2 regions of the Arthrobacter sp. 9MFCol3.1 genome follow, and region 1 is predicted to be linked to the other one. Evidence: predicted binding sites of a transcription regulator. Region 1 holds the regulator's gene; the other holds the start of a gene.
What was found. The regulator LexA, encoded in region 1, represses DNA repair genes until DNA is damaged. The targets are predictions, from matches to a motif close to TCGAACANNTGTTCGA.
Positions count from the first base shown of each region.

Region 1 (14,499 bases):
ATGAGCCAGGCCCTCCGTAAGATCACCGGCCGCCTGAGCCAGACGAAGACCACGGCCATCTTCATCAACCAGCTGCGTGAAAAGATCGGTGTCTTCTTCGGTTCCCCGGAAACCACCACCGGTGGTAAGGCGCTGAAGTTCTACGCCTCCATCCGCATCGACGTCCGCCGCATCCAGACCCTGAAAGAGGGCGCCGATTCCGTCGGCAACCGCACCAAGGCAAAGATCGTCAAGAACAAGATGGCCCCGCCCTTCAAGATCGCCGAGTTCGACATCATCTACGGCCAGGGCATTTCCCGTGAGGGCGGCATCATCGACATGGGTGTCGAGCACGGCCTGATCAAAAAGTCGGGCTCCTGGTTCACCTACGATGGCGACCAGCTGGGCCAGGGCATGGAGAACTCCCGCCGCTTCCTGCGCGACAACCCGGAGCTGGCGGCCGAACTCGAGCGCCTGATCAAGGAAAAGCTCGGTGTCGGCGTCAAGGCCCCGGCCGAGACCGAGGAATCACCGAAGCTGAAGGCCGTTGACGGCTTCTAACAGCCGGCGGCGCAAGGGGGCAGGATTTCCATCACGGAATCCTGCCCCCGGCTTTGTCGGCCCCGACCAGCCCGCGGACAGCGCCCGTGGCGCGGGTGCGCCGGCCGAACAAGACCGGGACGCGGATCCCGCGGCCGTGGCGCGTGCCATCGTGCTGCGGCAGCTGACGAATTCGCCCAAGAGCCGGCTGCAGCTCGCGCGCAAACTGGCCGAACGCAACGTCCCCGAGGATGTCGCGGAGGCCGTGCTGGACCGCTTCGAGGAAGTGCGGCTGGTTGACGACGCCGAGTTCGCCGACATGTGGGTCCGCAGCAGGTCCCAGACCCGCAAGCTCGCCAAGGGGGCCTTGCGGCGCGAACTTGCGGACAAGGGCATCGACCCGGAGACTGCTGCCGGTGCACTGGATCAGCTCAGCGACGCCGACGAGGAAACGGCCGCCAGGGAGCTCGTGGAGAGAAAGCTGCGGGGATTCACCGGCGGCGAAGACCGTGCCGAACGCGACAAGGTGACGCGCCGCCTCGCCTCAATGCTGGCCCGCAAGGGATACCAGCCGTCGCTCGCCTTCCGGGTGGTGGGCGAGGTGCTCGATGCCGCCGCCGGCCATGCAGGGGACGGGGACTAGGGCCGCCGGGCCGGGGTCTGCGCGGGCCCAGCCGCGGCCCGCTATCCTTACCCGTTACCCTTAACAGGTGAGTTTTACCATTCCTTCCCCAGCAGCCGGCACGACTTCTCCAACAGCGCCACCGGCGGTGCAGCCAGCAACCAGCGCAGACGCCGTTTCCGCACCGGAAAGTCCCGCCCCGGCCCAGCCCCGCACCTACCAGGTGCGCACTTTCGGTTGCCAGATGAACGTGCACGATTCCGAGCGGATGGCAGGCATGCTGGAAGCCGCAGGCTACGTCCCTTCCGCCGGCGAGCTGGCCGACGTCGTGGTCTTCAACACCTGCGCGGTCCGGGAGAACGCCGACAACAAGCTGTACGGCAACCTCGGCATCCTCGCCCCGGTCAAGGCAGCCAACCCCGGAATGCAGATCGCCGTCGGCGGCTGTCTCGCGCAAAAGGACCGGGAGACCATCCTCACGAAGGCCCCGTGGGTGGACGCCGTGTTCGGCACCCACAACGTCGGTGCCCTGCCGGCGCTGCTGGACCGGGCCCGCCACAACAATGAGGCCCAGCTGGAGATCCTCGAATCGCTGGACGTCTTCCCCTCCACCCTCCCCACCAAGCGGGACTCCGTCTACTCAGGCTGGGTATCGATCTCTGTGGGCTGCAACAACACCTGCACCTTCTGCATCGTCCCGGCCCTGCGGGGCAAGGAAAAGGACCGCCGCCCCGGCGAGATCCTGGCCGAAATCCAGGCGCTCGTGGATGACGGCGCCATCGAGGTAACACTGCTGGGCCAGAATGTGAACTCCTACGGCGTCGAATTCGGCGACCGGCAGGCGTTCTCCAAGCTGCTGCGTGCGTGCGGCGACATCCCGGGCCTGGAGCGGGTCCGGTTCACCAGCCCGCACCCGGCCGCCTTCACCGACGACGTCATCGACGCCATGGCCGAGACGCCCAACGTCATGCCGCAGCTGCACATGCCGCTGCAGTCCGGCTCGGACAAGGTCCTCAAGGACATGAAGCGGTCCTACCGCTCAACCAAGTTCCTCGGCATCCTGGACAAGGTCCGCGAGAAGATCCCGCACGCCGCCATCTCCACGGACATCATCGTCGGGTTCCCCGGCGAGACCGAGGAGGACTTCCAGGCCACCCTCGACGTCGTGGAGAAGTCCCGGTTCGCCACCGCCTTCACCTTCCAGTACTCGAAGCGGCCAGGCACGCCCGCCGCAGACCTGCCGGACCAGCTGCCCAAGGCAGTCGTCCAGGAACGCTTTGAGCGCCTCACGGCCCTGCAGGACCGGATTGCCGCAGAGGAAAACGCCCGGCAGCTCGGCCGCCGCGTCGAAGTCATGGTGACCGCCCAGTCGGGCCGTAAGGCTGGGGAAACCCACCGCCTCTCCGGCCGGTCCCAGGACCAGCGGCTGGTGCACTTCTCCGTGCCCGCAGGAGCCGAAGTGCCCCGGCCCGGCGATCTCGTGACCGTCACCATCACGGAGGCGGCGGCGTTCCACCTCGTCTCGGACCCTGCCTCGGCCGAGGACTACAGCCTGCGCCGGTCCCGTGCCGGTGACGCCTGGGACCGTTCGCAGGCAGATTCCTGCGGCGCTGGCCCGGCGGGCAAGATTAGCCCCGCGGGCAGGACCAACGCGCAGGGCACGTCCGGCGTGTCGCTGGGTATGCCCAGCCTCCCGGTCCGCGGCCGTTAGCGCCGTGCCCGGCCCGCAGGGTGCCGCGCACGACGCGGCAGCCCAGGCCACACCAGTCGAGGCCACACCAGCCGAGGACACAGCCCGGCAGGACACTGCCCGGCGGGACACAGCCCAAAATACGGCGGTGCCGGGGGCGCCGCCGGTTGCGCCGCCGGTGATCGCCGTCGTCGGGCCGACGGGGTCCGGCAAATCAGACCTGGCAGTCTCCCTCGCCCTCGAGCTCGACGGTGAAGTCATCAACGCCGACTCGATGCAGTTCTACCGTGGCATGGATATCGGCACTGCCAAGATCACCGAGGCCGAGCGCCGCGGTGTGCCGCACCACCTGCTGGACATTCTGGACGTGACCGAGGAAGCGAGCGTCTCGGACTTCCAGCAGCAGGCCCGCGCGTTGATCGCCGACATCCACGGGCGGGGCAAGCGGGCCATCCTGGCCGGCGGCTCCGGACTCTACGTCCGCGCCGCCCTCGATGTCCTCGAGTTCCCCGGCACGGATCCGGAGATCCGCGGCCGGCTTGAGGCGGAACTGGCCACCGCGGGATCCGCGCCCCTGCGGGAACGGCTGGAAGCAGTGGACCCCGTGTCCGCGGGCAGGCTCGGCGACGACCGCAGGATCATCCGAGCCCTGGAAGTTTTCGAGCTCACCGGACGGCCATTCAGCTCCTTCATGCCGGCCCGCGAATACTTCCAGCCTGCCGTCCAGATCGGACTCGAGGTGGACCGGGAACTGCTCCGGCAGCGCCTCGCCGACCGGGTCCACGCAATGGTCGACCAGGGGCTACTGGACGAAGTCCGCCGGCTGGACGCCGCTGGACTCCGCAACGGCCGGACCGCGCCACGGGCCCTCGGCTACGCCCAGTTCCTCCGGGTGCTCGACGGTGCCTCCAGCCTGGAGCAGGCCGCGGACGACACCATCATCGCCACCCGGCAGTTCGCGCGCCGGCAGCTGACCTGGTTCCGTGCGGATCCCCGGATCACGTGGCTGGGCTGGAACGATCCCGATCTGGTGGCCGAGGCCGCCGGCCTCTGCCGGGCGACGCCGGTTCCGCCTCCGGCGTAGCGCGTGGGTCACGGTACCGGAGCGGTCAGGGCGGAACGGTAACCTTGGAGCATGGACGAATCCCAAGCCGTAGCCGCTGACCGTACTGCCGGCGATACCGCACCCCTGAGCGGTCTGAAGTTTTCCAAAGGCCACGGAACGGGCAACGACTTTGTCCTGATCGCAGACCCCAACGGCGCGCTCGAGCTCAGCCCGGAGCACGTCGCGGCGCTCTGCGACCGGCACCGCGGCATCGGCGGCGACGGCCTGATCCGCGCCGTGCCTTCCCGGCTCCTGCCCGAGGGACAGGATTTGCTGACCGCGCACCCCGACGCCGAGTGGTTCATGGACTACCGCAACGGCGACGGCTCGCTCTCTGAGATGTGCGGCAACGGAGTCCGCGTCTTTGTGCACTTCCTCATCGCCGAAGGCCTCGTGGACCTGCCGGCCGGCGAATCCCTCGTCATTGGAACCCGGGGCGGTGCCAAGACGATCGTCCGGACAGCTTCGGGCTACGCCGTGGACATGGGCCCCTGGGAGTTCATTTTCCCGGGCGAGGCGACGGCGCGGGCAATGGATTCGCTCGTCAGCGCAGACGGGCTCGAAGTCGCGCGCCCCGCCCTCTCCGTCAGCATGGGCAACCCGCACACCGTCGTGGCCCTCGCCGAAACGGCCGAACTGGAAGCCACGCAGCTGTTCACGGCCCCCCGGGTGGACCCGACGCCGCCGCACGGCACCAACGTCGAATTCGTTGTGCCGTCCGAACCACTGGTCCACGACGGCACCGGCACCATCACCATGCGGGTCCACGAGCGCGGGGTGGGGGAGACCCAGTCATGCGGCACGGGCGCCTGCGCTGCCGCCGTCGCGATTCGCCACTGGGCCGGCCAGGGCGCACCGGACGCGTGGAACGTCCACGTCCCCGGCGGCGTCGTCGGCGTGAAATTCTTCCTGGGCCCGGAGGGGCACGAGCACGTCGAGCTCAGCGGCCCGGCCGTGATCGTCGCTAGCGGGACGCTTTCCTGATTCGAAGGATCCGGAACGACTTCGACGTGCTCTCCCGGGTCACGCTGAAGCTGGAGTCGAGCTCCGCCGAGAGCCAGCGCTGCAGCGAGTCCGAGCCGAGGTTTTTCTGGACCACGAGCCAGGCCGATCCGCCCGGCGCCAGCCTGGGAATCCACAGGCGCAGGAGGGCGTGAAGCTCATCCTTGCCGATCCTGATCGGCGGGTTGGACCAGATGGTGTCAAAGCGCAGTTCGGGGTCGACGGCGTCCGGCGTGCTGGCGGTTACGTTGTTCAGCCCCAACAGGCCGGCGTTTTGGTTGGTCAAGGTCACGCAACGTTCGTTCACGTCCACCGCGTAGACCTGTGCGTGCGGTGCCCGCAGGGCCATAGTCAGGGCGATCGGTCCCCAGCCGCAGCCGATATCCAGCAGGTTGCCCTGCGGCGACGGCGCCGGGACGTCGGCGAGCAGCACCGCCGTCCCCTTGTCGATCCCGTCCGGGCTGAAGATCCCCGAGGACGTCTGCAGCCGGCGCGTCTCACCGGCAAGATCCACGGTGAGCGGCTTGCGGGTGAACGGCCCGGCCGGCTGGGCGCTGAAATAGTGTGCAGACTCCATAATGGGCCAGATTAGTTCGCGGCCAGCCCGTATGGGAAACCGGGCGGGAGCGCCGGCGTCTGCTACGCTACGAAACATGATCTTGATCTCCAAGTAGCCGGCACGGGCCTGGTCTCTCCTAGGAGCGACAGCCCGTCCCCGGAGCGACGCAGGTAAACGCCTTCCGCTGAGTGCGCCATCGCAAGGGTGAGTTTTCTCACCCGCTGGCGCCCGCACCACTTGGAATCCAGCCGCTTTCCAGCACCGTGTCTTTTTGGCAGCGTGCTCCTTGGCCCGGCTTGGCGGACGGCACCTACCTCACTGTGTGTTCTACCGGCACCGATCTCCACAGTCTGTGGTCCCACAGCCAGGCGCTTCTGCCGCCTCTACCCTTCAGCCAGCCATAGCTCCGGACGGAGCCAGCCCCGCCCCGGCACCGTTGCCGCGGGCATTCCAGGAGGCCTGCATGACCCCCCGCCGTCAGCCCAGCGCGAATACCGCCCCACAGAGCAGCAATCGGCACTATTCTGAAAGAGCCGAACCCTTAAAGGAGACCATGACCAGCCACCCCAACACCGGACCCGATTCAGCAGCCCAGGACATGAGCCCTGAGGAGATCCAAGCTGTAATCGACCGGATCCTTTCCAAGGACACCCCCGCCTCAGGCCGCGGCACCAGCCACGGCGCCGCCACCGCCGCCGGTGCCGGTACCGGTGGCCCGACGTCGGTGCTCGGCAAGGCACAGGCCATCTCCCGCCTGGATGAGGTGTACACCAACTTCGACGGCGACCAGCAGGACCTTGAGGAACGCCACGCGCTGCGCCGCAAGGCCGGCCTGTCCACCGAACTCGAAGACGTCACCGAGGTCGAATACCGGCAGTTGCGCCTTGAGCGCGTCGTCCTGGCCGGCCTCTGGACCGAGGGCACCCTCGCGGACGCCGAGAACTCCCTGCGTGAACTTGCCGCGCTAGCTGAGACAGCCGGCTCCGAGGTCCTCGACGGGCTCGTCCAGCGGCGCGCCAAGCCCGATCCCGGGACCTTCCTCGGCTCCGGCAAGGCGCAGGAACTGAAAGCCATCGTGATGTCCACCGGCGCCGACACCGTCGTCGTCGACGCCGAGTTGGCCCCGTCCCAGCGGCGCGGCCTGGAGGACATCGTCAAGGTCAAGGTCATTGACCGTACAGCGCTGATCCTGGACATCTTCGCCCAGCACGCCAAGAGCCGTGAAGGCAAGGCGCAGGTGGAGCTCGCCCAGCTCGAATACCTGCTCCCGCGCCTGCGCGGCTGGGGTGAATCAATGTCCCGCCAGGCCGGTGGCCAGGTGGGCGGCGCCGGTGCCGGCATGGGCTCGCGTGGTCCCGGTGAGACCAAGATCGAACTGGACCGCCGCCGGATCCGCACCCGGATGGCCAAGCTGCGGCGCGAAATCGCCGCCATGAAGCCTGCCCGGGAAACGAAGCGGGCCAACCGCCGTCGTAATGCCGTGCCCTCGGTGGCGATCGCCGGGTACACCAACGCCGGGAAGTCCTCGCTGCTGAACCGGCTGACCGATGCGGGGGTGCTGGTGGAAAACGCCCTGTTCGCCACCCTGGACCCCACTGTCCGCAAGGCCGAAACCGCTGACGGGCTGGGATACACCCTGGCCGACACCGTGGGCTTTGTCCGTTCCCTGCCCACCCAGCTCGTGGAGGCATTCCGCTCCACGCTGGAAGAGGTGGCCGACTCTGACCTGATCCTGCATGTCGTGGACGTCTCGCACCCGGATCCGGAAGGCCAGATCGCCGCTGTCCGGACGGTCTTCAGCGAAGTCGACGCGCGCAAGGTTCCGGAAATCATTGTCCTGAACAAGGCCGACGCCGCTGACCCGTTCGTGGTCGAACGGCTCAAGCAGCGCGAGCCGCGCCACGTCGTGGTCTCGGCCCGCACCGGCGAAGGCATTCCGGAACTGCTCAAGGCCATCAGCGACGCCATTCCGCGGCCCAGCGTGAAGCTTGAACTGCTGATCCCGTACAACCGCGGGGATCTGCTCAGTAAGCTCCACGAGACCGACGCCGAGATCCTCAGCCTCGACCACGAGGAAACCGGGACTCGTGCCGTGGTGATGGTGCGTGAAGGACTCGCCGCCGAACTGGATCCCTTCATCAGCAATGACTGAGGCTGCGGTGACCAGGGCTGACACCGATCCAGCCGACGCTGATCCAGCCGACGCCGAACCGGCGGATGGTGGATCGGCCGAGCCTGATGCCGGTTCGGTTGCCGGCGCGGCCGGCGAGGAATTTGTGGTTAAACTGCTCGACCGTGCCGTGTCCGGCATGGGCGGGCAGAGCCGCGATGGCCAGCACGAAATGGCCCGGCAGGTGGCGCGCGCGATCGACAGCGGCGACCACCTGCTGGTCCAGGCCGGCACCGGCACCGGCAAGTCCCTGGCCTACCTGATTCCGTTGATCGCGCATTCGCTGACCAGCAACAAACCCACCCTGGTCTCCACCGCCACCCTGGCGCTGCAGACCCAGATCGTGGGCCGTGACCTGCCCAGGCTGCTCAAGACCATCACGCCTGCCCTGGAACGGCCCGTCAAGGTCGCCCTGGTCAAGGGCCGGTCCAACTACGTCTGCCGGCACAAACTCGAGGGCGGCTTCCCGTCCGAAGAACCTTCCGAGGGACAGCTGTTTTCCCTTGGCGAGGACACCAGCGTGCCGCATTTCGCCGCCGCACTGGGCGGGCCGTCCTCCCAGCTGGGCAAGGAAGTCGTCCGCCTGCGCGAATGGGCCGAGGAGACCGCGACGGGGGACCGCGACGAGCTCATGCCCGGCGTCACGGACCGGGCCTGGCGCCAGGTCTCGGTCACCTCCATGGAGTGCCTCGGCGCGCAGAAATGCCCGCTCGCGGCCGAATGCTTCAGCGAGCTGGCACGTCAGAACGCCGCCGACGCCGACGTCGTGGTCACCAACCACGCCATGCTCGCCGTCAGCGCCTTCGAAGGCCTGGCGGTGCTGCCCGAATACGACGTCGTGGTGGTGGATGAGGCGCACGAACTCCAGGACCGCGTCACGGGCGCGGTCTCGGGCCAGCTCTCCGTGGCGATGGTGCACGCCGCCGCGTCCGGGGCCCGGAAGCACACGGGCATCACCGTGGATGCGCTGAATAATGCCGCCGCCCACCTGGAGCTGGCCATCGACGGCGTCCCCAGCGGGCTGATGCCCAATGGCCTGAACAGCGAGCAGTTGGACTGCATCGATCAGCTGCGCGACGCGTGCCGCGCCGCCCTGTCCGATTCCAAGGGGGACAGCTCCGCGACGGCCGACGGCGGACGCCAGCTGGCCCGTTCACGCCTCATGGTCATCCTGGAACTCTGTGAACGCCTCCTGGCTGCGCGCGAAAACCGCGAAGTCGTGTGGTTCTCCCGCAACAGCAGCTTCGACCCGGCGCAGGGCTACTCACAGCCGGACGAGAGCGCGCCGGCCTTGATCAATGTTGCCCCGCTGAGCGTCGCAGGACGGTTGCGCGAAGGCCTGTTCGCGGACCACACCGTCATCTTGACCTCGGCCACACTGGCCATCGGCGCTGCCTTCGAACCCGCCGCCGGGGGCCTGGGCCTGGTTGGCAACGGCGCCCCGAGCTGGACCGGCGTCGACGTCGGATCCCCGTTCGACTACCCGAAGCAGGGCATCCTCTACGTCGCCCGGCACCTGCCCAAACCCGGCCGCGGAACGTCCCCGGAGGCTTTGGACGAACTCGAGAAGCTGATCCGCGCGTCCGGCGGCGGTGCGCTGTGCCTGTTCTCCTCGCGGCGTGCGGCCGAGGAAGCAGCCGAGGCCATGCGGCCCCGGCTGGGCCTCAGCATCCTGTGCCAGGGGGAGTCGACCATGACGGCGCTCGTGCGGCAGTTCGCCGACGAGCCCGACACGTGTTTGTTCGGCACCATGTCCCTCTGGCAGGGCGTCGACGTCCCTGGCGTGTCCTGCCGGTTGGTGGTCATCGACCGGATTCCCTTCCCGCGGCCGGACGACCCGCTGATGACGGCACGTTCGCGGGCCGTGGCCCAGGCCGGCGGCAATGGCTTCATGGCCGTCTCTGCCACGCATGCAGCCATCCGCCTCGCGCAGGGCGCCGGACGGCTGATCCGTTCGACCTCGGATAAGGGCGTGGTGGCAGTGCTGGATTCGCGGCTCTCCACGGAGCGCTACGGCGGCTTCCTGCGCGCCGCGCTGCCGCCGTTCTGGCCCACCACCGATTCGTCGATAGCCATGGCGGCCCTGAAGCGCCTGGCGAAAGACTCCGCGAAAGACTAAATCCCAGGCCGGGCCGCCACCCTGCGCCGGAACTCCGCACGGGGTGGCCGCTACTGGCGGCCTGGCCCCGGATGGCTAAGGGGAGCGCAGCTTAGAGGGAACGCGGTTTAGAGGGAGCGCAGTACCGAGACGACCTTGCCCATGATGACGGCGTGGTCGCCGAGGATGGGCTCGTACTGGGTGTTTTGCGGCAGCAGCCAGGTGTGGCCGTCCCGCTGGCGGAATGTCTTGACCGTGGCTTCGTCGTCCAGCAGGGCGGCAACGATGTCGCCGTTCAGGGCATCACCCTGGCGGCGGACAACCACCCAGTCGCCGTCGCAGATGGCGGCGTCGATCATTGAATCGCCAGCGACCTTGAGCATGAAGAGTTCGCCATGGCCCACGAGCTGGCGGGGCAGCGGCATGACGTCCTCCACCACCTGGTCCGCGAGAATCGGCCCGCCGGCGGCGATGCGTCCGACGAACGGCACCATTGCCGTGTCAGTGGCGCTGGCGAGCTCGGTTACCGACAGGCCGCCCACGGCCCGCAAGGGACTGGATTTCTCGATCCCCGATATCGGCGTGGTCCCCTCGTCCAGGGTCAGCGGCATGAGCACTTCCATGGCCCGGGGCCGCTTCGGATCACGCCGCAGGTAGCCAAGCTTCTCAAGCTGGGAGAGCTGGTGGGTCACGCTCGAGAGGCTGGCGAGACCGACGGTGTCGCCGATCTCGCGCATCGACGGCGGGTAGCCCTTGTCCGTGACGGACCGCTGGATGGTCTCCAGGATTTTCTTTTGCCGGACGGTGAGGCTCTTGGGGGCCCGGGCGGGCTGCGGGCTCCGTGGGGTGGCCCTGCCGCCGGTGGCTTGTGCTGCCATGTTCGCCAATGCCTTTCCGTTGCGCCCGGCTGCCGTGGCTGCTGTCACCGGGAACTTCCGGCCTGAAATGTCAGACCCTGCTGATCAACTACGAATGAATTCCCTCAGGGAGTTCAAAGTGGTTGTCCTGTCCCTCAAAAATAGGCCAGCCGCAGACCTTTTTCAAACATTTGTTCTAGCGAGTCTCGACATCGTTCGTTAGTAAGTGCTAAAACAGAACAAGCAAGATTCGAATATGTGTTCGATTTCGCTGATCTGGGTTCGCAAGCGATGTTCGGTTCTATGTTCGAAGGTTCGGCCGGTTGGCGGCGAGTACGTGAGTACGCCGGGCGGCAACTATGGTCCAGGAGGGCTCAGTTCATGTCAGTTTCAAGCGCGTTTCACGGCACTAGCATTCAGGGCATCACGACCGGCCGCCGAGGTGTTGTTCCGGGCGGCGCGGCGGATCGCCGCAGCATCGGACACGGCAGCATCGGACACGGCAGCATCGGACACAGTGGCATCGAACACGGCGACATCAGCCAAAGCGGCATGGGCCAGGACAGTTCCCGTTACGGCAACGTCTACCCGCTCAATGCCAGGCGCCGCACGGCCGCGACGCCGCAGGCGCCCCAAGGGGCCATGGGCGCGGTTTCCGGCGGCCGGCCGAAGCAGCCGCCGCTGCGGCTCACCCGGCGCGGACGCTTCGTCTTTTTCGGTGTCCCCCTGATCCTGCTGGCTGCGTTCATCCTGTCCTTCAGCGGATTCCTCAACGCTCCCGCCAAGGCGGCAGATTCCGCGGACCAGCTCTCGGTGACGCCGACCGTTTCCGTCACAGTGCAGCCGGGGGAGTCCCTTTGGGCCATTGCGGGGTCGGTGGCTCCGGAGCGCGATCCCCGCGACGTCGTGGCCGACATCGTGCAGCTGAACAATCTGGACGCCGCGGGTGTCATGCCGGGCCAGCAGCTGTTCGTCCCGTCCAAGTAACCTCCCCCAGATGCCGTCGCAGGCGTCACAGTTTCAGCGCCCGTCCCGCTACCACTTAAACTGGTCACGTGACTGACCAGCTTGAGCGCCTCAACCGACTGCCCCTCCGAACCAATCTGCGTGGCCTGCGTCCGTATGGCGCGCCGCAGCTGGACGTCCCCATCCTGCTCAACGTCAACGAGAACACCCATGGGGTCCCGGCCGATGTCCGCGCCGCGATCACCGAGGCCGTGAGCGCCGCCGCTGCCGGACTGAACCGCTATCCGGACCGCGAGTTCACCGAATTGCGCGAAGCCCTCGCCGAATACCTTGGCCATGGCCTGGACGCGGAGAACATCTGGGCCGCGAACGGCTCCAACGAAGTCCTGCAGCAAATCCTCCAGGCCTTCGGCGGCCCCGGCCGGACAGCCCTCGGGTTCCCTCCCACGTATTCGATGTATCCGCTGCTGGCCTCCGGCACGGACACGGAATACATCGTCGGGGCCCGCGCCTCGGACTATGGGCTCAGCGCGGAATCGGCGGCACGCCAGGTCCGCGAGCTTCAGCCCAACATCGTCTTCCTCTGCTCCCCGAACAACCCGACCGGCACGGGGCTGGGCCTCGATGTGGTCGAGGCCGTCTATGACGCCGGCGAGGCCAGCCAGACCATCGTGATCGTCGATGAGGCCTACCACGAGTTCGCCCACGACGGCACGCCCAGTGCGCTCACCCTGCTGCCTGGCCGGGAACGGCTCATCGTCTCGCGCACCATGAGCAAGGCCTTCGCCCTCGCCGGCGCGCGCCTTGGCTACATGGCCGCGGCCCCGGAGGTCGCGGACGCCCTGCGGCTGGTCCGTCTCCCGTACCACCTCTCGGCCATCACCCAGGCCGCGGCCCTGGCCGCCCTGCGCCACCGGGAGGCGCTCATGGCGGACGTCGAGGACATCAAGCGCCAGCGCGACCGGATCGTGTCGGAACTGACGCGGCTGGGCCTGACGCCGGCCGCGTCCGATTCGAACTACGTGTTCTTCGGCGGCCTGGAGAACCCCCATGAGGTCTGGCAGGGCATGCTGGACGCCGGTGTCCTCATCCGCGACGTCGGCATTCCGGGGCACCTGCGCGTCACCGCGGGCACTGAGACCGAAACCACAGCCTTCCTGGAGGCCCTTGAACTCATCCTGGCCGGCTCCGCAAAGCCGCAGGCCTAGACTTGGTGGGGAGCCCGATCGTCCCCGCCAGAGTGCCCAACACCCTGCTTTCTTCCAAAGGACACATCTACATGAGCAACACCGGATCCACCACCGCCGAGGGCCGGACCGCACGCATGGAACGGACCACTAGCGAGTCCTCGGTCCTGGTCGAGATCAACCTGGACGGCACCGGCGTGTCAGACATCAGCACGTCGGTCCCGTTCTACGACCACATGCTGACGGCCCTCAGCAAGCACTCCCTGATCGACATGACGGTCAAGGCCACCGGTGATACCCACATCGATGTCCACCACACCGTCGAGGACGTGGCCATCACCTTCGGCGAGGTCCTGCGGACCGCCCTGGGCAACAAAGCCGGGATCCGTCGTTTCGGCGAGGCGACCGTGCCACTGGATGAGGCCCTCGCGCAAGCTGTCGTGGACGTCTCCGGCCGTCCCTACCTGGTCCACGCCGGCGAGCCGGCAGGGCAGGAATACCACTTGATCGGCGGCCACTTTACGGGTTCCCTGACCCGCCACGTCTTCGAGGCAATCACCCTTCACGCCGGGATCTGCCTGCACATGAACGTCACTGCCGGGCGCGACCCCCACCACATCGTCGAGGCCCAGTTCAAGGCCTTTGCCCGTGCCTTGCGCGCCGCCGTCGAACCGGATCCCCGGGTCGAAGGCATCCCGTCGACAAAGGGTGCTTTGTGACCGGCCCGCTGCTCCGCGACGGGGCCATCATCGACCCCGCCGCCGCGGCCAAGCCGGTCTCCCCGCAGGGAAAGCCCACTGTCACGGTGCTGGACTACGGCTCCGGGAACGTCCGGTCCGCCGTCCGCGCCCTCGAGCGGGCCGGCGCCGAAGTCATCCTCAGCGCCAAGCCTGAGGATGTCCTCAACGCCGACGGCCTCGTCGTCCCCGGTGTCGGCGCCTTCGAAACCGTCATGCGCGAACTCAAGGCCGTTGACGCCATCCGCATGATCGGCCGCCGTGTCGCCGGGGGCCGCCCCGTGCTGGCCATCTGCGTCGGGCTCCAAGTGCTGTTCGAGGCTGGCGTCGAGCACGGCACCGAAGCCGAAGGCATGGGGGAGTGGCCCGGCAAGGTGGAACTGCTGCCTGCCGACGTCGTGCCCCACATGGGCTGGAACACCGTCGCCGTCCCCGAAGGGTCCAAGCTCTTCGCCGGGGTTGAGGGCGAGCGCTTCTACTTCGTGCACTCTTACGGTGTCCAGAAGTGGGACTTCGACGTCATCCAGCCGCGGATGGCCGCGCCGCTGGTGACCTGGTCCGACCACGGCGCCCCGTTCATCGCGGCCGTGGAAAACGGCCCGCTGTGTGCCACACAGTTCCACCCGGAGAAGTCCGGCGACGCCGGTGCCCGGTTGCTGCGCAACTGGGTCCAGGGCCTGCGCCCCACATCCCCGGAACAAACCGCATCCCCGGAACGTACCGCGGCCCCGGAAGCGACCGCCTAGATGTGGTCCCTGGTCCTCATGGGCGTCGCCGGCCTGCTGGTCGGCGGCGCGATCTCCTTCCGCCAGCAGAAAAGTCCGCTCTGGGTGCAGATCGTTTTCTACATCCTCGCCGGCATGTCCCTGCTCGCCGCCTACCTCCTGACCCTGCCGGCGTCCTGACCGCCCCTCCCACCACCATCCCCAAGCTGAGGACTCCACGATGACCACCGAAACCCCGCTGCCCGTACTCGAGCTCCTGCCC
Region 1 covers NZ_JIBJ01000009.1:106,273-120,771, forward strand. Annotated here, with positions in the region: gene recA (recombinase RecA) at 1-540, shown strand, start outside; gene C560_RS21665 (regulatory protein RecX) at 677-1,162, shown strand; gene miaB (tRNA (N6-isopentenyl adenosine(37)-C2)-methylthiotransferase MiaB) at 1,230-2,852, shown strand; gene miaA (tRNA (adenosine(37)-N6)-dimethylallyltransferase MiaA) at 2,980-3,915, shown strand; gene dapF (diaminopimelate epimerase) at 3,967-4,920, shown strand; gene C560_RS0111535 (class I SAM-dependent methyltransferase) at 4,901-5,515, opposite strand; gene hflX (GTPase HflX) at 6,051-7,649, shown strand; gene C560_RS0111545 (ATP-dependent DNA helicase) at 7,642-9,786, shown strand; gene lexA (transcriptional repressor LexA) at 9,894-10,643, opposite strand; gene C560_RS24090 (LysM peptidoglycan-binding domain-containing protein) at 11,004-11,609, shown strand; gene C560_RS0111560 (histidinol-phosphate transaminase) at 11,678-12,796, shown strand; gene hisB (imidazoleglycerol-phosphate dehydratase HisB) at 12,868-13,494, shown strand; gene hisH (imidazole glycerol phosphate synthase subunit HisH) at 13,491-14,258, shown strand; gene C560_RS23585 (hypothetical protein) at 14,259-14,417, shown strand; gene priA (bifunctional 1-(5-phosphoribosyl)-5-((5-phosphoribosylamino)methylideneamino)imidazole-4-carboxamide isomerase/phosphoribosylanthranilate isomerase PriA) at 14,458-14,499, shown strand, end outside.

Region 2 (14,499 bases), on a different contig from region 1:
GCGTCCTCCCGGGTCCGCAAGGTCAGCACGCCTGCCAGCGCCGCCTCCGCCGCGTTTGGCCAGGAACGGGCCCGCACACCGGTGGCGATCAACAGCTTGTCGAATCCGATCCGGCTGCCGTCGGCGAGATGCACCTGCCTGGCGGCCAGATCCAGACCGGTGGCGGCGACGCCCAGACGCCAGTCTGCGTCGATTGTCCGGCGGCGTGGCAGCGACGTGTCATCGGAGCGCACCGTACCGGTCAGGACCTGTTTCGACAGCGGCGGCCGGTCATAGGGTTCGTGCGTTTCCTCGCCGATCAGGGTCAGCGAGCCTGCGAACCCTTCCTCGCGCAGCCGCTCCGCCGCGCGGAGCCCGGTCAGTGACGTGCCCACGATGACGATCCTTCCGGATCGTTTGAACATGCCCCCGTTGCCCGCGCCTGCGGCGGCCGTTCCCGGGGCTTCTATGGGAGGCCGCGGGCTGGGCGGCTCCTCAAGCTGGTCAAGTCGGATGGCCTGTACAGGGCAGGCCGCGGCGGCCCGCCGGATCCTCGTGCGCTGGGCGTCGTCAGGGTCGGGGTCGTACGTCAGGGCCTCGTCCCCCTGGATGGTGAAGACGTCCGGGGCGAGGAAGGCGCATTGTGCGTAACCCTGGCATTTTGTGAGATCGACGACGAGCCTCATGCCGGACTTCTCCCTGTTTGGTCAAGCGAATCGAGTCTAAGCCCCGGGGGCTGGCCGTGGAAGAGGTAGTTCTCTGGCTGTACCGTGGAGGCCGATGACTCTTTCTGAAGAACTTCTGATGGCCTACGACCGGCAGCTCCGGACAGATGCCGAGACACCCAGTGCCATCGGCATTGAACGGCTGGGCCCGCTGCGCCTGGTGACCTTCGCGGGCGGTCGTGGCTTCGTGACGTATCAGGACCTCGCTGGTGCCAGCGCCCGCACGATCTCGCATTGGGTGGCCGAAGCGCTCGCGTTTTATCGCAGCGATCCCGCGATCGCGCGGGTCGAGTGGAAAACCCGTGGTCACGATCATGCGCCCGGACTCCATGGCGCACTGCTCGACAACGGATTTGAACCTGATGAGACCGAATCGATCATGATCGGGCCGGCCCACTCGCTGAATGTGCAGGTTCAGCTCCCGCCCGGCGTCAGCCTGCGGCGGGTGAGTGCAGAACGGGACATCCGCGCCATGAGCGCAATGCAGGATGAGGTTTTCGGCGTGGACGCCTCCGACGGAAACGCCGACGCAATCCTGCGGCGCGTGGCACGCGAGGACGGCATGGAACTGTGGGTCGCCGAACACGAAGGAGCGATCGTGAGCGCGGGCCGCCTCGAGCCGGTACCGGATACGGACTTCGCGGGCATCTGGGGCGGGGCAACCCGGGCCGAATGGCGCGGCCAGGGTATTTACCGGGCCCTCACCGCCGCCCGGGCCCGGGCCGCGCTAGCGCTCGGCAAGACTCTTATCCACAGTGACTCGACCGAATATTCGCGACCAATCCTGGAGCGCTATGGTTTGCGCCGGGTGTCCACAACCACGCCGTACCGGTGGCGGCGCTGACGGCCCAGACACTGGGCGCGGTCATTCCGAGCCCCCGGGATGAAAGGTCGCCGGCGGTCCGGGGAACGGTCCTCCCATGCCCTCAGCGTCGCTCCCGGCGCCGCTGCCGAGGAGGCTTCGAGTGAGGGCGGCGCTGTCGGCCATCAGGTCATCCACTGCCTTTCCGAGATGCATGTCCGCCACCGGCACGCCGTCCAATGCTGCAGCCACCACGGCCCGGCGGACGAGTTCGCGCGCGAACGACGCGGTTGTACCATCCGTGCGGGCTGCAGCATTCTCGATCGCGCCCGGGCTGAAGGGAATACCACGGGCATACAGTTTGATCAGCGCAACCCGCTCCGCCTGGGCAGGCATGGGAATTTCCACGGCCAGGTCCACGCGGCCCGGGCGCTGTGCCAGGGCGCGCTCGAGCATGTCCACGCGGTTGGTGGTGAGGACGAACGCCACGTCGGCGTCGCTGGCCAGACCGTCCATGGCGTCCAGCACCTCGAACAGCAGCGGCTGAGGTCCGTGCCCGAAGCTGCGGTCCTCGGCGATGAGGTCGCAGTCCTCAAGAACCACGATGGAGGGCTGCAGTGCCCGGGCCATGGTGGCGGCTTCTGAGATTCTGGCGAGCGATCCCCCCGAAAGAAGGATTGCTGTGACACCTTCGCTCCGACTCAACAGATACCTCACCGTATGGGTCTTGCCCGTTCCCGGCCGGCCATAGAGCAGGACGCCGCGTTTGAGGTGCTGGCCGTACTTGATTAGGGACTCACGGTGCTCGGCGATACCCAGTGCGTGGTCCGACACTTTCTCCAGCAGGCCGTCCGGCAGGATGACATCCGACGCGGCAAGGACCGGCCGCGCATGAAAGGTCACCCCGGCCGCGCTGGGACCATACTCACCCATCACCAGGGAAATGACCTGCCCCTTGAGCACGCTGCGGTGCTGCATCCGCCGCCGGAACTCCGAGAGGAACAGGGCGGCCCTATCTGTGGCGCCGGCCAAAACTTCAAGGGACGCTGACTGCCGGCCATACCGGGGGTTGGCGTCCCGCTGCAGCACGGCGATGGGGCTGCCTCCATGGCTGAACAGCCACAGCCCCAGGGCCACGGCCTGCCGCTGTTCGTCCGGCCCGACAGCGAGGTTGGCGTAGTCCGGTTGGGACAGGGGGAATTGCGGAAATAGCTGGGACTGCTGCAGCATGTCGCTCAGCGAGTGATGGTGGCGCTGGTCGCCGCCGCCGATGCCCACGAGCCGGAACTCAGGATCCTCCGCGGCGAGCTCCTCCATGAGGATGTCTGCGTCCACGAACCGGTGCGGCGGAATCTCCTCAACCACTACGGACACTGATTCGGCCCGGACCGCCAAATGCTCGGTCAGCGTAGTCAGCAGCTGGGTTCCCGGTTGCACCCGCTGCTGCCCGGACTGCGCAAGCTCCACGAGCCGTGCGAAATTGTCGATGAACTTCCCCAAAATTTCATCCATGCGCTGACCCTACCAGCGCCGCAAATCGGGTGTGGCGCTCATGCTCTCCAGCAAGCGTCAGCCGGCGGCTGCGCTGACAGCAAAGGTGCCGCCCCGCAGCGAGCTCATGGCCCAGGAATTCGCCTCGTTCGCCAGTTCGGCGCCGTCGTTCCCGCCTGCCTTACGCAAGCAGAACGGGACACCGGTGGCGTCGACGAGCACAGCAAGACGGTCATCCGCGCGGGCATCAAACGGCGCCAAGCGCTTGCCTCCCGCCCGTTCGGCACGCACCAGGGCTTCCCCGACGTCGTCGACACGCACATGGGTGATCCACCCCGGCGGCGATTGCGGCGGCGCCTGTCCGATGCCGGCCACCAGCACGGCACACCGACTGAGGAGGTATCCCGCGCTGTCATTGAAAACCCTTCCACCGGGGACCGTTACGCCGCGAACATTGTTTCCCACGGCCGCAGAGTCGATCAAGACCGAACTGGAGATTCCCGCGAGGCAAACTGCTGAAACTCCACGCCCGAGTGGGAAATCACCGTCGCCCGGGAAACCTGACACCCGTGCAGCAGGCTCGCCAACATATTTCTGGCCAATTGGGGAACCACGAATAAGGGAACGAAAACTGGAATTGCAGCCGTGGCGCTCACTCCACTGCTCGCGCTGGGGTCTGGAACAGCACCCGGTCTTCTGACGAGGAAGTACGGAGCATGTTGTCTGTTCGGCGGATGGTGAAGGCCGGCACGGGGGAGCTACAGGCTTTCCGGCCGGAAAATCCGCCTATTGATTGTTACTCTCTTTTCCTTTTGTGCGGCAAATGCAATTGATATTCTGACTTTGGTCAGGCAGAGGCCGCTCACTTCGTTGCGGGAGTTCCTATCTCATGGCCACCAGAGTCGATGTCGCCGGCAGTGCCGTCGCCCCGTTCACGGCGTTCGTCTTTGGATCGCGCACGACATCCGGCCGGCCTGGTTCTTTGCGTGCCCCCACTGTGGTGTCTGAGCCGACCGGGGTGCGATTACGCCGCCGGCACGCGGGACTAGAGCTTGAACCCGGCCTTCCCTAGACCAGCGCGGATGCGGCCCTGTGAAAACCAATCGGGGGTGGCCGCATCCGCGCTCACCCGCACCCATTGTGCATTGCCGCTCTTCTGGTGTAGATCCCGGCCCGGGGGCCGGTGCCGTCAGGTGCGCGCTGCGAGGATCTGCTCGCGCAAAATGTCCGCGTGGCCGCAATGCTGGGCGAGTTCCCTGAGCATGTGCAGGTAGACCCACCGCAGCGGCAGCGGTCCGCGCCGGTTGCCCCTGACAAGGTCGTCAAGATCGAGGGAAGCGGCCCGACGGCGTGAGTCCTCGCAGGCCTGGAGGTAGGCGGCCTGGAGGCCCGCGATGGTGTCTTCCTCCGCCAGGATAAACGATTCGTCGGGGGTGGCCGGAATGCCGATCTCCGCCCGGGACCGGCACGTGATGGCCTCATCAAACCAGACCTTCTCCACGAAGGCGGCGTGTTTGACCAGCCCCAGCAGGGTGGTCCGCGACGGCACCAGCGAGGCCCGGGCCTCCTCTTCGGTGAGCCCGTCCAGGCAGGCGTGAAGGTCCGCACGATGCTCATCGAGGAACGCATCGAACTGGGTCCGTAGGTCCGCGGTCAGTACTGCCGGATCCTTGCTGGGGAGAGAGCTCATGGCGTCACATCCTATGGCGGAAAGGCCCGGTCCGGAAGCAGTGGACCGGGCCTTTGCCTGGATGCGGTCAGTGTCCCCGCGCGATCCATTCCTCAAGGTGCGGTGCCTCGGCGCCGATCGTCGTCGGATCCCCGTGGCCGGTCCGGACCGTCGTGCCGGCCGGGAGCGGCAGAAGCCGGGCCCGGATGGACTCGATGATGGTCGGGAAGTCGCTGAAGGAGCGGCCCGTCGCCCCGGGGCCGCCCTGGAACAGCGTGTCCCCGCTGAACACCGTTTTTTCGCTAGGCACGGTGCCCTCGCTCTCGAGAAGGAAGCACACCGACCCGGGCGAATGGCCGGGGGTGTGCAGTGCCACGAGCCTTGCCCCCGCGACGTCGAACGTGTCGCCGTCGGCAATGGCGTGGTCCGGCTCGGTGCCGGGGAAGACCCGCTCCCACAGCATCCAGTCGTCCCGGTGCAGGTACACGGGCGCGTTTACGAGCGACCGGACCTCGCCCACGGCGCGGATGTGGTCATCGTGGCCGTGCGTGAGCAGGATTGCCGTGACCTTCCTGCCCGCGACGGCGGCGGCCACGGCAGCGGGATCGTGGGCCGGGTCGATGATGACGCATTCGGTGTCATCCCCGAGGATCCAGACGTTGTTCTCGACATCCCAGGTCCCGCCGTCGAGGGAAAACGTCCCGGAGGTCACCAGCCGGTCGATCCGGATGCTCTCAGAGCCGGCGTTCACAGCTCCACCACCGAGCGCAGCACGGCGCCGGCGTGCATCTTCGTGAAGGCTTCCTCGATCTGGTCGATCGTGATCCGCTCCGTCACGAAGGCGTCCAGGTCCAGCTTGCCCTGCCGGTAGAGGCTGATGAGTGTGGGGAAGTCGCGCGAAGGCAGGCAGTCGCCGTACCAGGAGGACTTCAGTGAGCCGCCGCGGCCGAAAACATCCAGCAGCGGCAGTTCAAGGGTCATCTCGGGGCTCGGCACACCCACCAGGACCACCGTGCCGGCGAGGTCCCGGGCGTAGAAGGCCTGCTTGTAGGTTTCCGGGCGGCCGACGGCGTCGATCACCACATCGGCGCCGAAACCGCCGGTCAGTTCGCGGATCGCTTCGACGGGGTCGCCGGCGGAGGAGTCCACCGTGTGGGTGGCGCCGAGGTCCTTGGCGCGCTGGAGCTTCTTGGCGTCGATGTCGACGGCAATCACCGTGGTGGCTCCGGCGAGCGCAGCGCCGGCGACGGCGGCCACGCCGACTCCGCCGCAGCCGATCACGGCGACCGAATCGCCGCGCTGGACGTTTCCGGTGTTGATCGCCGCGCCGATGCCTGCCATGACGCCGCAGCCGAGCAGGCCGACGGCGGCGGGATCGGCGTCGGGGTCCACCTTGGTGCACTGGCCGGCCGCCACGAGGGTCTTCTCGGCGAAGGCACCGATGCCCAGCGCGGCCGTCAGCTCCGTGCCGTCCTCCAGCGTCATCTTCTGGGTGGCGTTGTGGGTGTTGAAGCAGTACTGCGGCTGGCCCCGGCGGCAGGCGCGGCACTCGCCGCAGACGGCCCGCCAGTTCAGCACCACGCGGTCCCCGGGGGCGACCTCGGTGACATCGGGTCCGACGGCACTGACAACTCCGGTGGCCTCGTGGCCGAGCAGGAAGGGGAAGTCGTCGTTGATGGCACCCTGCTTGTAGTGCAGATCGGTGTGGCAGACACCGCAGGTCAGGATGTCCACGAGGGCCTCGCCGGGGCCGGGGTCCGGCACCAGGATTGTCTCCAGGGTGACGTCGGCATTCTTGGAACGGACTACTGCGGCCTTGACTTTATGGACCATGAAACAAGCTCCTCTGCTCTGGAACGCGGATTACTGGCACAACTTACTGGTTGCTGGCGCAACATACTGGCGCAACGGGCGACGGCGCGGCCCTTGGGAGGCCGCGCCGTCGTGGTTTGGTGGTGTCCTTGGATGCAGGATGGGCCTAGGCGGCGAGCCGGCTCTTGACCTCTGCTGCGGAGGGGTTGGTGGCGGCGGTGCCGTCCGGGAACAGCACGGTGGGGACCGTGCGGTTGCCTCCGTTGAGCTGCTCGACGAGATCGGCGGTGCCTTCGACTTCCTCGATGTTGATCTCGGTGTACCCGATGCCCTGCGCGTCCAGCTGCTTCTTCAGCCGGTTGCAGTAGCCGCACCACGTGGTCGAAAACATGGTGATGGTGCCGGATTCGGGGGTGAAATCCACGAAGTTCTCCTCAAGTAAGTGGTTGGGGCCGGCATGTCGGGCCGGGCGCCCACTGAAGTCGTACGTCACTGCCAACAACCGTACCCCGCAGCCCGCTATTCCCGCAGGCGCGTGACGGAGGCTGGGGCGGATGCGAATTCGCGGGAAAGCAGCGGAGTCGCCGCAAAGCTCCGGCGAAATCGCAGGTTTCCGGCGACCTCGGCGGGGCCCAGCCGGGAGGCTGGGGCGGATGACATGGGATGGGTGCGGTGGCATGCTGGTGCCATGTGTGGACGCTACGTGATGGCCCGGGCCGTCGGAGACCTGCTGGCCGAATTCGATGCCGGGCTGGAGGATGAGATCGCGATTCCACCGTCGTGGAACGTGGCTCCGACGGCGGATGTGCCGATCCTGCTCGAACGGTTGGTGGAGGGGGAGCCGGTCCGTCAACTGCACATTGCGCGCTGGGGCCTGGTGCCGTCCTGGGCCAAGGACCCGGGCATCGGGTCCAAGATGATCAATGCCCGCAGCGAGACCGTGCTGGAGAAGCCTGCCTTCCGGAAAGCGACCCGCGCACGCCGCTGCGCCGTCCCGGCGGACGGCTACTACGAGTGGAAGGGGGAGGGCCGCACCAAGCAGCCCTACTACGTCCATCCCAAGGACGGACGCCCCATTGTCTTCGCTGGGCTTTATGAGTGGTGGCGGGACCCGTCCAAGGCGGAGGGCGACCCGGAGCGCTGGATGCTCTCGACCTCGATCATGACCACCGACTCGCCGCCGGAGGGCTACGCCGGGGGAATGCTGGCCGAGCTGACCGCGCTGCACGACAGGGTTCCGCTGCCCATGAACCGCGAGACCATGCAGACCTGGCTGGACCCGCAGGCCGATGACGCGGCCGGCCTCGTGGATCTGGTCCGGGCCGGGGCGCACGACGTGGCGGAAGGCTGGACGATCGACGCCGTCGGCACCGCCGTCGGGAACGTCAAGAATGACTCACCGGAACTCATCCAGCCGGTCGGGAGCCTGTTCTAGCGGTTGCCCCGGCACATCTATTGACCGCCCCGCGTGGAGGCGTTGGCACCTGAGGTCAGAGCGTCACTTTGCCGCCGCCGTCGACCGACCAGCCGGGGTTGAAGGCGACTTCCCAGCGGTAGCCGTCGGGATCGGCGAAGTAGCCTGTATAGCCGCCCCAGGGCTGGGTCCTCGGTGCCGCAACGATGCGGGCTCCCGCGGTCTCGGCTTCGGCCATCACCCGGTCGACTTCCGCCGTGCTGGCCAGGTTGTGGCTGAGCGTAATGCTCGCAATGCCGGCAGGGGGATCGGTGGCCGCTTCGGACTGCATCTGGCCCGCGTCTCAGAGCGAGAGGATGAGCCCATGGTTGACCTGGATGAAGAGCACCTCCTCGGGGACTTCCCGGTGGGCGGGCCAGCCGAGGCCCTCAACGTAGAACCGGCGTGAGGCGTCAACACTGCGGACACCTAGCGATATGAAGTCGACTCGTGGCTGCATCTTTCGATAATGTCATGCACATGCCCACAAATCACGCAGACGACAAGGCCGCCCAGGCCGACCGCGAACAGCTCGCCGCCGTGCGGGTGGCTGTTGACGAGGTGGACGAGCAGATTGTGTCCTTGATCGGGCGCCGCGAGCGGCTGATCCGGATCGCGGGGACCCTCAAGGCGGACAGCGCCGAGGTCCGTGCGCCCGGGCGCGTGGAGCGGGTCATCGAACATGTCCGCGCCACGGCGGAAAAGAAGGACATCGACGTCGAACTTGTCGAGAAGACTTACCGGGCGATGATCGATGCCTTCATCACGCTCGAGCTGGAAGTGTACAAGTCCACTTCCTAGCGGGAGCCCATAAGAAGTTGCCTAGAGGGCCTCTTCAACAGGCACGTTGGCTTGGTAATCCCGGCCGTCACAGTCGCTGAAGGCCGTCATGAGATGGCCCTTGGGCAGGCCAAGCACAGTTGCAATGGGGAAGTTCCCGGTGATGGTGTTTCCTGAGTGTTCCACGCCTTTGAGGTCGAAGTTCTCTTCCGTGCCGTCATGGTTGAAGTAGTAGAAGGACACGGCCTCGCCGTTCATGAACTCAATGCCCAGTCTGCGCTGATGGGAGTAATCCGGCCCGGCTGCCAGTAGGCCCACCACGTAGGCGCCCTGCCCCGGGATATTTCCGTCTATATCGAAGGTCGCCACCAAGGTTGAATTCTTGGCGGCGATCTTTACGTGCTTCAGGAGTGCGATATGGGAGCTCATGGCTCAATCCTGCTACCTGTGCAATCGTCCGTCCACCCCCGATCTGGGTTTTGTCGCCTCTCCGACGTAGACTGTATTTATTCGAAGATATGTTCGAATAAATACAGGGCTTTAAACAGAAGGCGCTGCAACAGAAGGCGCTGAAACACAAGGCGCTGGAAGCGGAATAGACGTAGGAAGTCGAAGCGGGGACTGGGCCGGCTCCAGCCCGGACTGGGTCGGGAGGCAACGTGGGCATTTTCAGCGAGTCCGTGGATGTCGTCTGCACGCCCTCCGGCCAGCCCCTGCGCCTGGACTGGGCCGGCCGGCGCTATACGGTCTGCGCGGAACCCGTCCGCTGGTATGAACGCCGCCAGTGGTGGGCGGAGGAACGCCGGGCGCCGCTCGGGAGCGGGCCTGGCCTGGTGGATTACGAGATCTGGCGGGTCCAGGTGCGAGCCGCCGGGGATCACGCCGCGGATTCGACCCTCACCCTGGACCTGACCCGGCACGTAGGCAGCGGCCGGTGGCGGCTCCTGAAGATCCACGACGCCCTGCAGCCCCTCCGGAAGTCCGAATCAGCATGAACTTCACCCATCTGCACGTCTCCACCGCCTTCAGCGCCCACTATGGCGTCTCCTGGCCGGATGAACTCGCCGCCGCGGCCGCCGCAGACGGCGCCACAGCGCTGGCCTGCACGGACCGTGACGGCCTGTACGGGACCGTCAAGCACCTGAAGGCGTGCATGGCCGCCGGGCTGGATGCGGTCGTCGGGGTGGACCTTGCGGTCTTCGACGACGACGGCGACCACCGCACCCAGCTCGGGGGACGCGTCGTCGTGCTGGCGCATGGACACAACAACGGCGCCGGCTACCGGGCGCTGTGCCGGCTGATCTCCGACGCCCATGCCCGCACTACGGGCAAGGCCGGGGGAATAGTGCCGGTGGCCGTCACCCGGGCGGAACTGGCCTCCCGCACCCTGCACCCGGAAACCCTGCAACCGGTCCTGACAGTGCTGATCGGCCCGGACTCCGACGTCGGCCGGGCCATGGGCGGCCGGCGCTACCTGCGGCCCCGCACCCTGTTCAAACGCTGGCTGGACGCCATGCCTCCCGGAACCCTCGCGGCGGAGGTTGTGTCCCAGCTCAGCCCGCCCGGGGAGCCGCTGAGCACCGCCCATGCGGTGCGCATGCTTAAACTCGCCGCAGAACACGGGGTGCCCGCCGTGTTGAGCAACGCCGTGCGGTATGTGGCCGAGGACGGCGCGGCCACCGCCGATGTGCTGGACTCGGCCCGGACCCTGAAATCCCTCCCCGAGCTCTCCGCCGCCCCGCTGCTGCAGCCCAACGGGCAGGGCTGGCTGAAATCGGCGGCCCAGATGCTGCAGCTGGGCAAGGAGATCATCCACGCCGCCGGCTACGGCACGGCGGACCTCAAGCGGCTCCTGGCCCAGACCGAGGCGCTCGCGGACCGCTGCCGCATGGATCCAGAAGCCGACATGGGCTGGAAACAGCCCGTGGTCCCGGAGGCCTCCGTGATCGGGATCGACGGCGACGCGCTCGCCGAACTGACCTTGCGTTGTGAGGCCGGCATCGGCCGCCGCTTCCCGGGAATTTCCGGGCAGCGGGAACAGCAGTTGCGGGCCCGGCTGGAGCACGAGCTCCGGATCATCGACTCACTCGGCTTCGCCTCCTACTTCCTGACCGTCGCAGAGGTCTCCCGGATGATCCTGGACCTGGGCGTCCGGGCGGCCGCGCGCGGTTCGGGCGCCTCCAGCCTGGTCAACTACCTGATCGACATCAGCCAGGTGAACCCGCTCCAGCACGACCTCATCTTTGAACGCTTCCTCTCCCGGGACCGCGCCACGCTGCCGGACATTGACATCGACGTCGAAAGCGCAGAACGGCACAACGTCTACCGGAAGATCTTTGAGCGCTTCGGAGCCGAACGCGTCACGCTGATGAGCATGCAGAACGGTTACCGCGCTCGCGGTGCCGTGCGCGACGCCGGCCTGGCCCTGGGCATGGACGACGGCGAGGTCGGGGAAATCGCCAAGCAGCTGTGGCGGTTCTCGGCCCGGCACTTCCGCGAAGCCCTCGTGGAGAAACCCGAGCTGAAGGAATTCGCGGACCGGGTGGAGCAGCGCGGCTTCACCGAAAACCAGCAGCTGGACCTGCTGGTGGACCTCACGGAGCGGCTGGACCGGCTGCCCCGCCACATCTCCATGCACCCGTGCGGGGTCATCCTCGGCGATGCCACCCTGCTGGACCGCACCCCCGTGCAGCCCAGCGGCCTGGGCCTGCCCATGAGCCAGTTCGACAAGCACGACATGGACCCCATGGGCATGCTCAAGCTCGATGTCCTGGGCGTCCGGATGCAGAGCGCCATGGCCTTCGCCGTCCGGGAAGTCATCCGGCTCCACCCCTCCAAGGCCGAGGTGGTGGCCGCCGGAGCGCATCCGGCCGGCCCTGACGGGACCGGGCCGGATTACATCTCAGGGGACGGGCACATCGACCTCAACGCGGTCCCGCTCGATGATGAGCCAACCTTTGAACTGATCCGCAGCACCCACACCCTGGGCTGCTTCCAGATCGAGTCCCCGGGCCAGCGCGAACTGATCGGAAAGTTGGCCCCCCGGGAATTCAACGACCTCATCATTGACATCTCGCTGTTCCGGCCGGGTCCGATGAAATCCGACATGGTCCGTCCCTTCCTGGAGCACCGGCACGGATTCGCCCCCGAGGTCTACCCGCACCCCGACCTCAAGCCGGTCCTGAAAGAGACCCACGGGGTCACGGTCTTCCACGAACAAATCCTCAAGACCTTCGACGTCATGACCGGGTGCGGGCTGGCGCGCGCCGACGAATTCCGCCGTGCGCTGGGCAATGAGGTGCTTGAGGCCAGGGTGGAGGAGTTCTTCCGGAAGGAGGCGCGGGCCAGGAACTACGGTCCCGAGGTGGTGGACAAGGTCTGGGGCACGCTGAAGGCCTTTGGCAGCTTCGGGTTCTGCAAGGCCCACGGCGCCGCCTTCGCCGTGCCCACCTACCAGTCCGCCTGGCTGAAGGCACACCACCCGGAGGCCTTCCTCGCCGGGCTCTGGGAACACGACCCCGGCATGTACCCCAAGCGCCTGCTCGTGGCCGAGGCCCGCCGGCTGGGGATCCCCATCCTTCCCCTCGACATCAACCGGAGCCAGGCCGAGTACCGGGTGGAGCGGGTGGAATCCGGGCCGGACCGGGGCAGGCTGGGCATCCGCCTGAGCCTGAACGGCATCTTCGGACTCTCCGGCGCCGAGCTGAAACGGATTGTGGCCGGCCAGCCCTATGACTCCCTGGCGGACCTGCGGGCCAGGTCGCGGCTCAGCCGGCCCAGCATCCAACGACTGGCCCAGCTGGGGGCCTTCGATTCGCTGCACCGGGCATCCGGGGGAGACGCCAACCGGGCGGATCTGGTCCAGCACCTGCAGAAACTCCAGGCCCGCCCCCTGCGGAAGGGCGTGGAGGTCATTGAGGGCCAGTTGGCGTTGCCGCTGGGGGACGTGGAGCTGACGAACCTGTTGCCGGCGCTGCCCGCACCCAGCATGGTGGACAACGTCCGTGCGGAGCTGGACCTTATGGCCGTGGACGTCAGCGAGCACCTCATGACCAGCCACCGCCCGCTGCTGGACCGGCTCGGCGTCACCACCGCGGACAAGCTGCTGGGCCTGCGCAACGGCACGGAGGTGCTGGTTGCCGGGGTCCGGGTGGCCACCCAGACTCCGCCCATGCGCGGCGGCCGGCGGGTGGTGTTCATCAGCGTCGACGACGGCACGGGCTGCGTGGATTCGGTCTTCTTCCACGAAGCGCAGGAGCAGTCCGGATCCTTGCTGTTCGGCACCCGCCTTTTGCTGATCCGCGGCACCACCCGCCGGACCGGGCCGCGGGGGATCAGTATCAGCGCCTCCATGGCCTGGGACCTCAGCCGCCCCAAGAGCCTGCCGTTCCCGGCCCCGGAATCCGGCGTCGACGGCCAGCAGGAGCCTTACCTGTCCGGCCCCCTGTCCGGCCCCCTGTCCGGCCACCTGTCCGGCCCACTGGACGGGATCAGCAGGAACCTCGCCATCACCGGGCTGGGCGGCTGACCGGCCCGCGGCGGGGCCGCTGCTGGGTTGCGGCCGCGCCCGTGGCGCGTTGGTTGGCCTCCGGAGAAACCGATAGCATGGACGAGGCTGGCTGTGGTCCCCGTACGCCACAAGCTACGAAGCCTTAACTTTGAATAGGAGACACCCGTGTCAGATGCCCAGCAGATCACCCTTCTCGTCGACGGCGAAGAGACCAAGGTGACTACCGGGACCACCGGCGCGGAACTCTTCTTTGAGCGCCGCGACGTCGTTGTGGCCCGCGTTAACGGCGAGTTGAAGGACCTGGACCAGCCCCTTCCCGAGGACGCCAACGTTGAGGCCGTCACCATTGATTCCCCGGACGGGCTCAACGTCCTGCGCCACTCCACGGCCCACGTCATGGCCCAGGCCGTGCAGCAGCTGCGCCCCGACGCGAAGCTCGGCATCGGCCCCTACATCACGGACGGCTTCTACTTCGACTTCGACGTCGCTGAACCCTTCACCCCGGAAGACCTCCGCCAGCTCGAAAAGATGATGCAGAAGATCATCAACCAGAACCAGAAGTTCGTGCGCCGCGTCGTGACCGAGGACGAGGCCCGCGAGGCGATGAAGGACGAGCCCTACAAGCTCGAACTGCTGGGTAAGAAGAATGTCGCCGCCGATGCCGGCGAGGGCGTCAGCGTCGAGGTCGGCGCCGGCGACATCACCATCTACGACAACGTGGACCGCAAGAGCGGGGACAGCGTCTGGTGCGACCTGTGCCGCGGCCCGCACCTGCCGAACACCAAGCTGATCTCCAACGCCTTCGCGCTGACCCGGTCCTCGGCGGCCTACTGGCTGGGCAACCAGAACAACCAACAGCTGCAGCGCATCTACGGCACCGCCTGGCCCACCAAGGACGCGCTCAAGGCCTACCAGGAGCGCATTGCCGAGGCCGAGCGCCGCGACCACCGCAAGCTCGGCGCGGAGCTGGACCTGTTCTCCTTCCCGGACGAGCTCGGCTCGGGCCTGCCGGTCTTCCACCCCAAGGGCGGCATCATCCGCAAGGCCATGGAGGACTACTCCCGCCAGCGCCACGTCGATGCCGGCTACGACTTCGTCTACACCCCGCACATCACCAAGGGCCACTTGTACGAGGTCTCCGGCCACCTGGACTGGTACAAGGAGGGCATGTTCCCGGCGATGCACATCGACGCGGAGCTGAACGAGGACGGCACGGTCCGCAAGCCCGGCCAGGACTACTACCTCAAGCCGATGAACTGCCCCATGCACAACCTGATC
Region 2 covers NZ_JIBJ01000004.1:259,233-273,731, forward strand. Annotated here, with positions in the region: gene C560_RS0103995 (FAD-dependent oxidoreductase) at 1-665, opposite strand, end outside; gene C560_RS0104000 (GNAT family N-acetyltransferase) at 760-1,548, shown strand; gene C560_RS0104005 (AAA family ATPase) at 1,570-3,018, opposite strand; gene C560_RS0104010 (VOC family protein) at 3,076-3,318, opposite strand; gene C560_RS0104015 (DinB family protein) at 4,187-4,687, opposite strand; gene C560_RS0104020 (MBL fold metallo-hydrolase) at 4,755-5,417, opposite strand; gene C560_RS0104025 (S-(hydroxymethyl)mycothiol dehydrogenase) at 5,414-6,499, opposite strand; gene C560_RS0104030 (mycoredoxin) at 6,645-6,902, opposite strand; gene C560_RS0104035 (SOS response-associated peptidase) at 7,167-7,913, shown strand; partial or broken gene C560_RS21210 (VOC family protein) at 7,969-8,391, opposite strand; gene C560_RS0104045 (chorismate mutase) at 8,406-8,732, shown strand; gene C560_RS0104050 (hypothetical protein) at 8,754-9,140, opposite strand; gene C560_RS0104055 (DUF6504 family protein) at 9,371-9,706, shown strand; gene C560_RS0104060 (DNA polymerase III subunit alpha) at 9,703-13,239, shown strand; gene thrS (threonine--tRNA ligase) at 13,387-14,499, shown strand, end outside.
Region 2: a site for LexA is predicted at 9,222-9,237, ahead of C560_RS0104055 (DUF6504 family protein). Genes of this name have one in related genera too.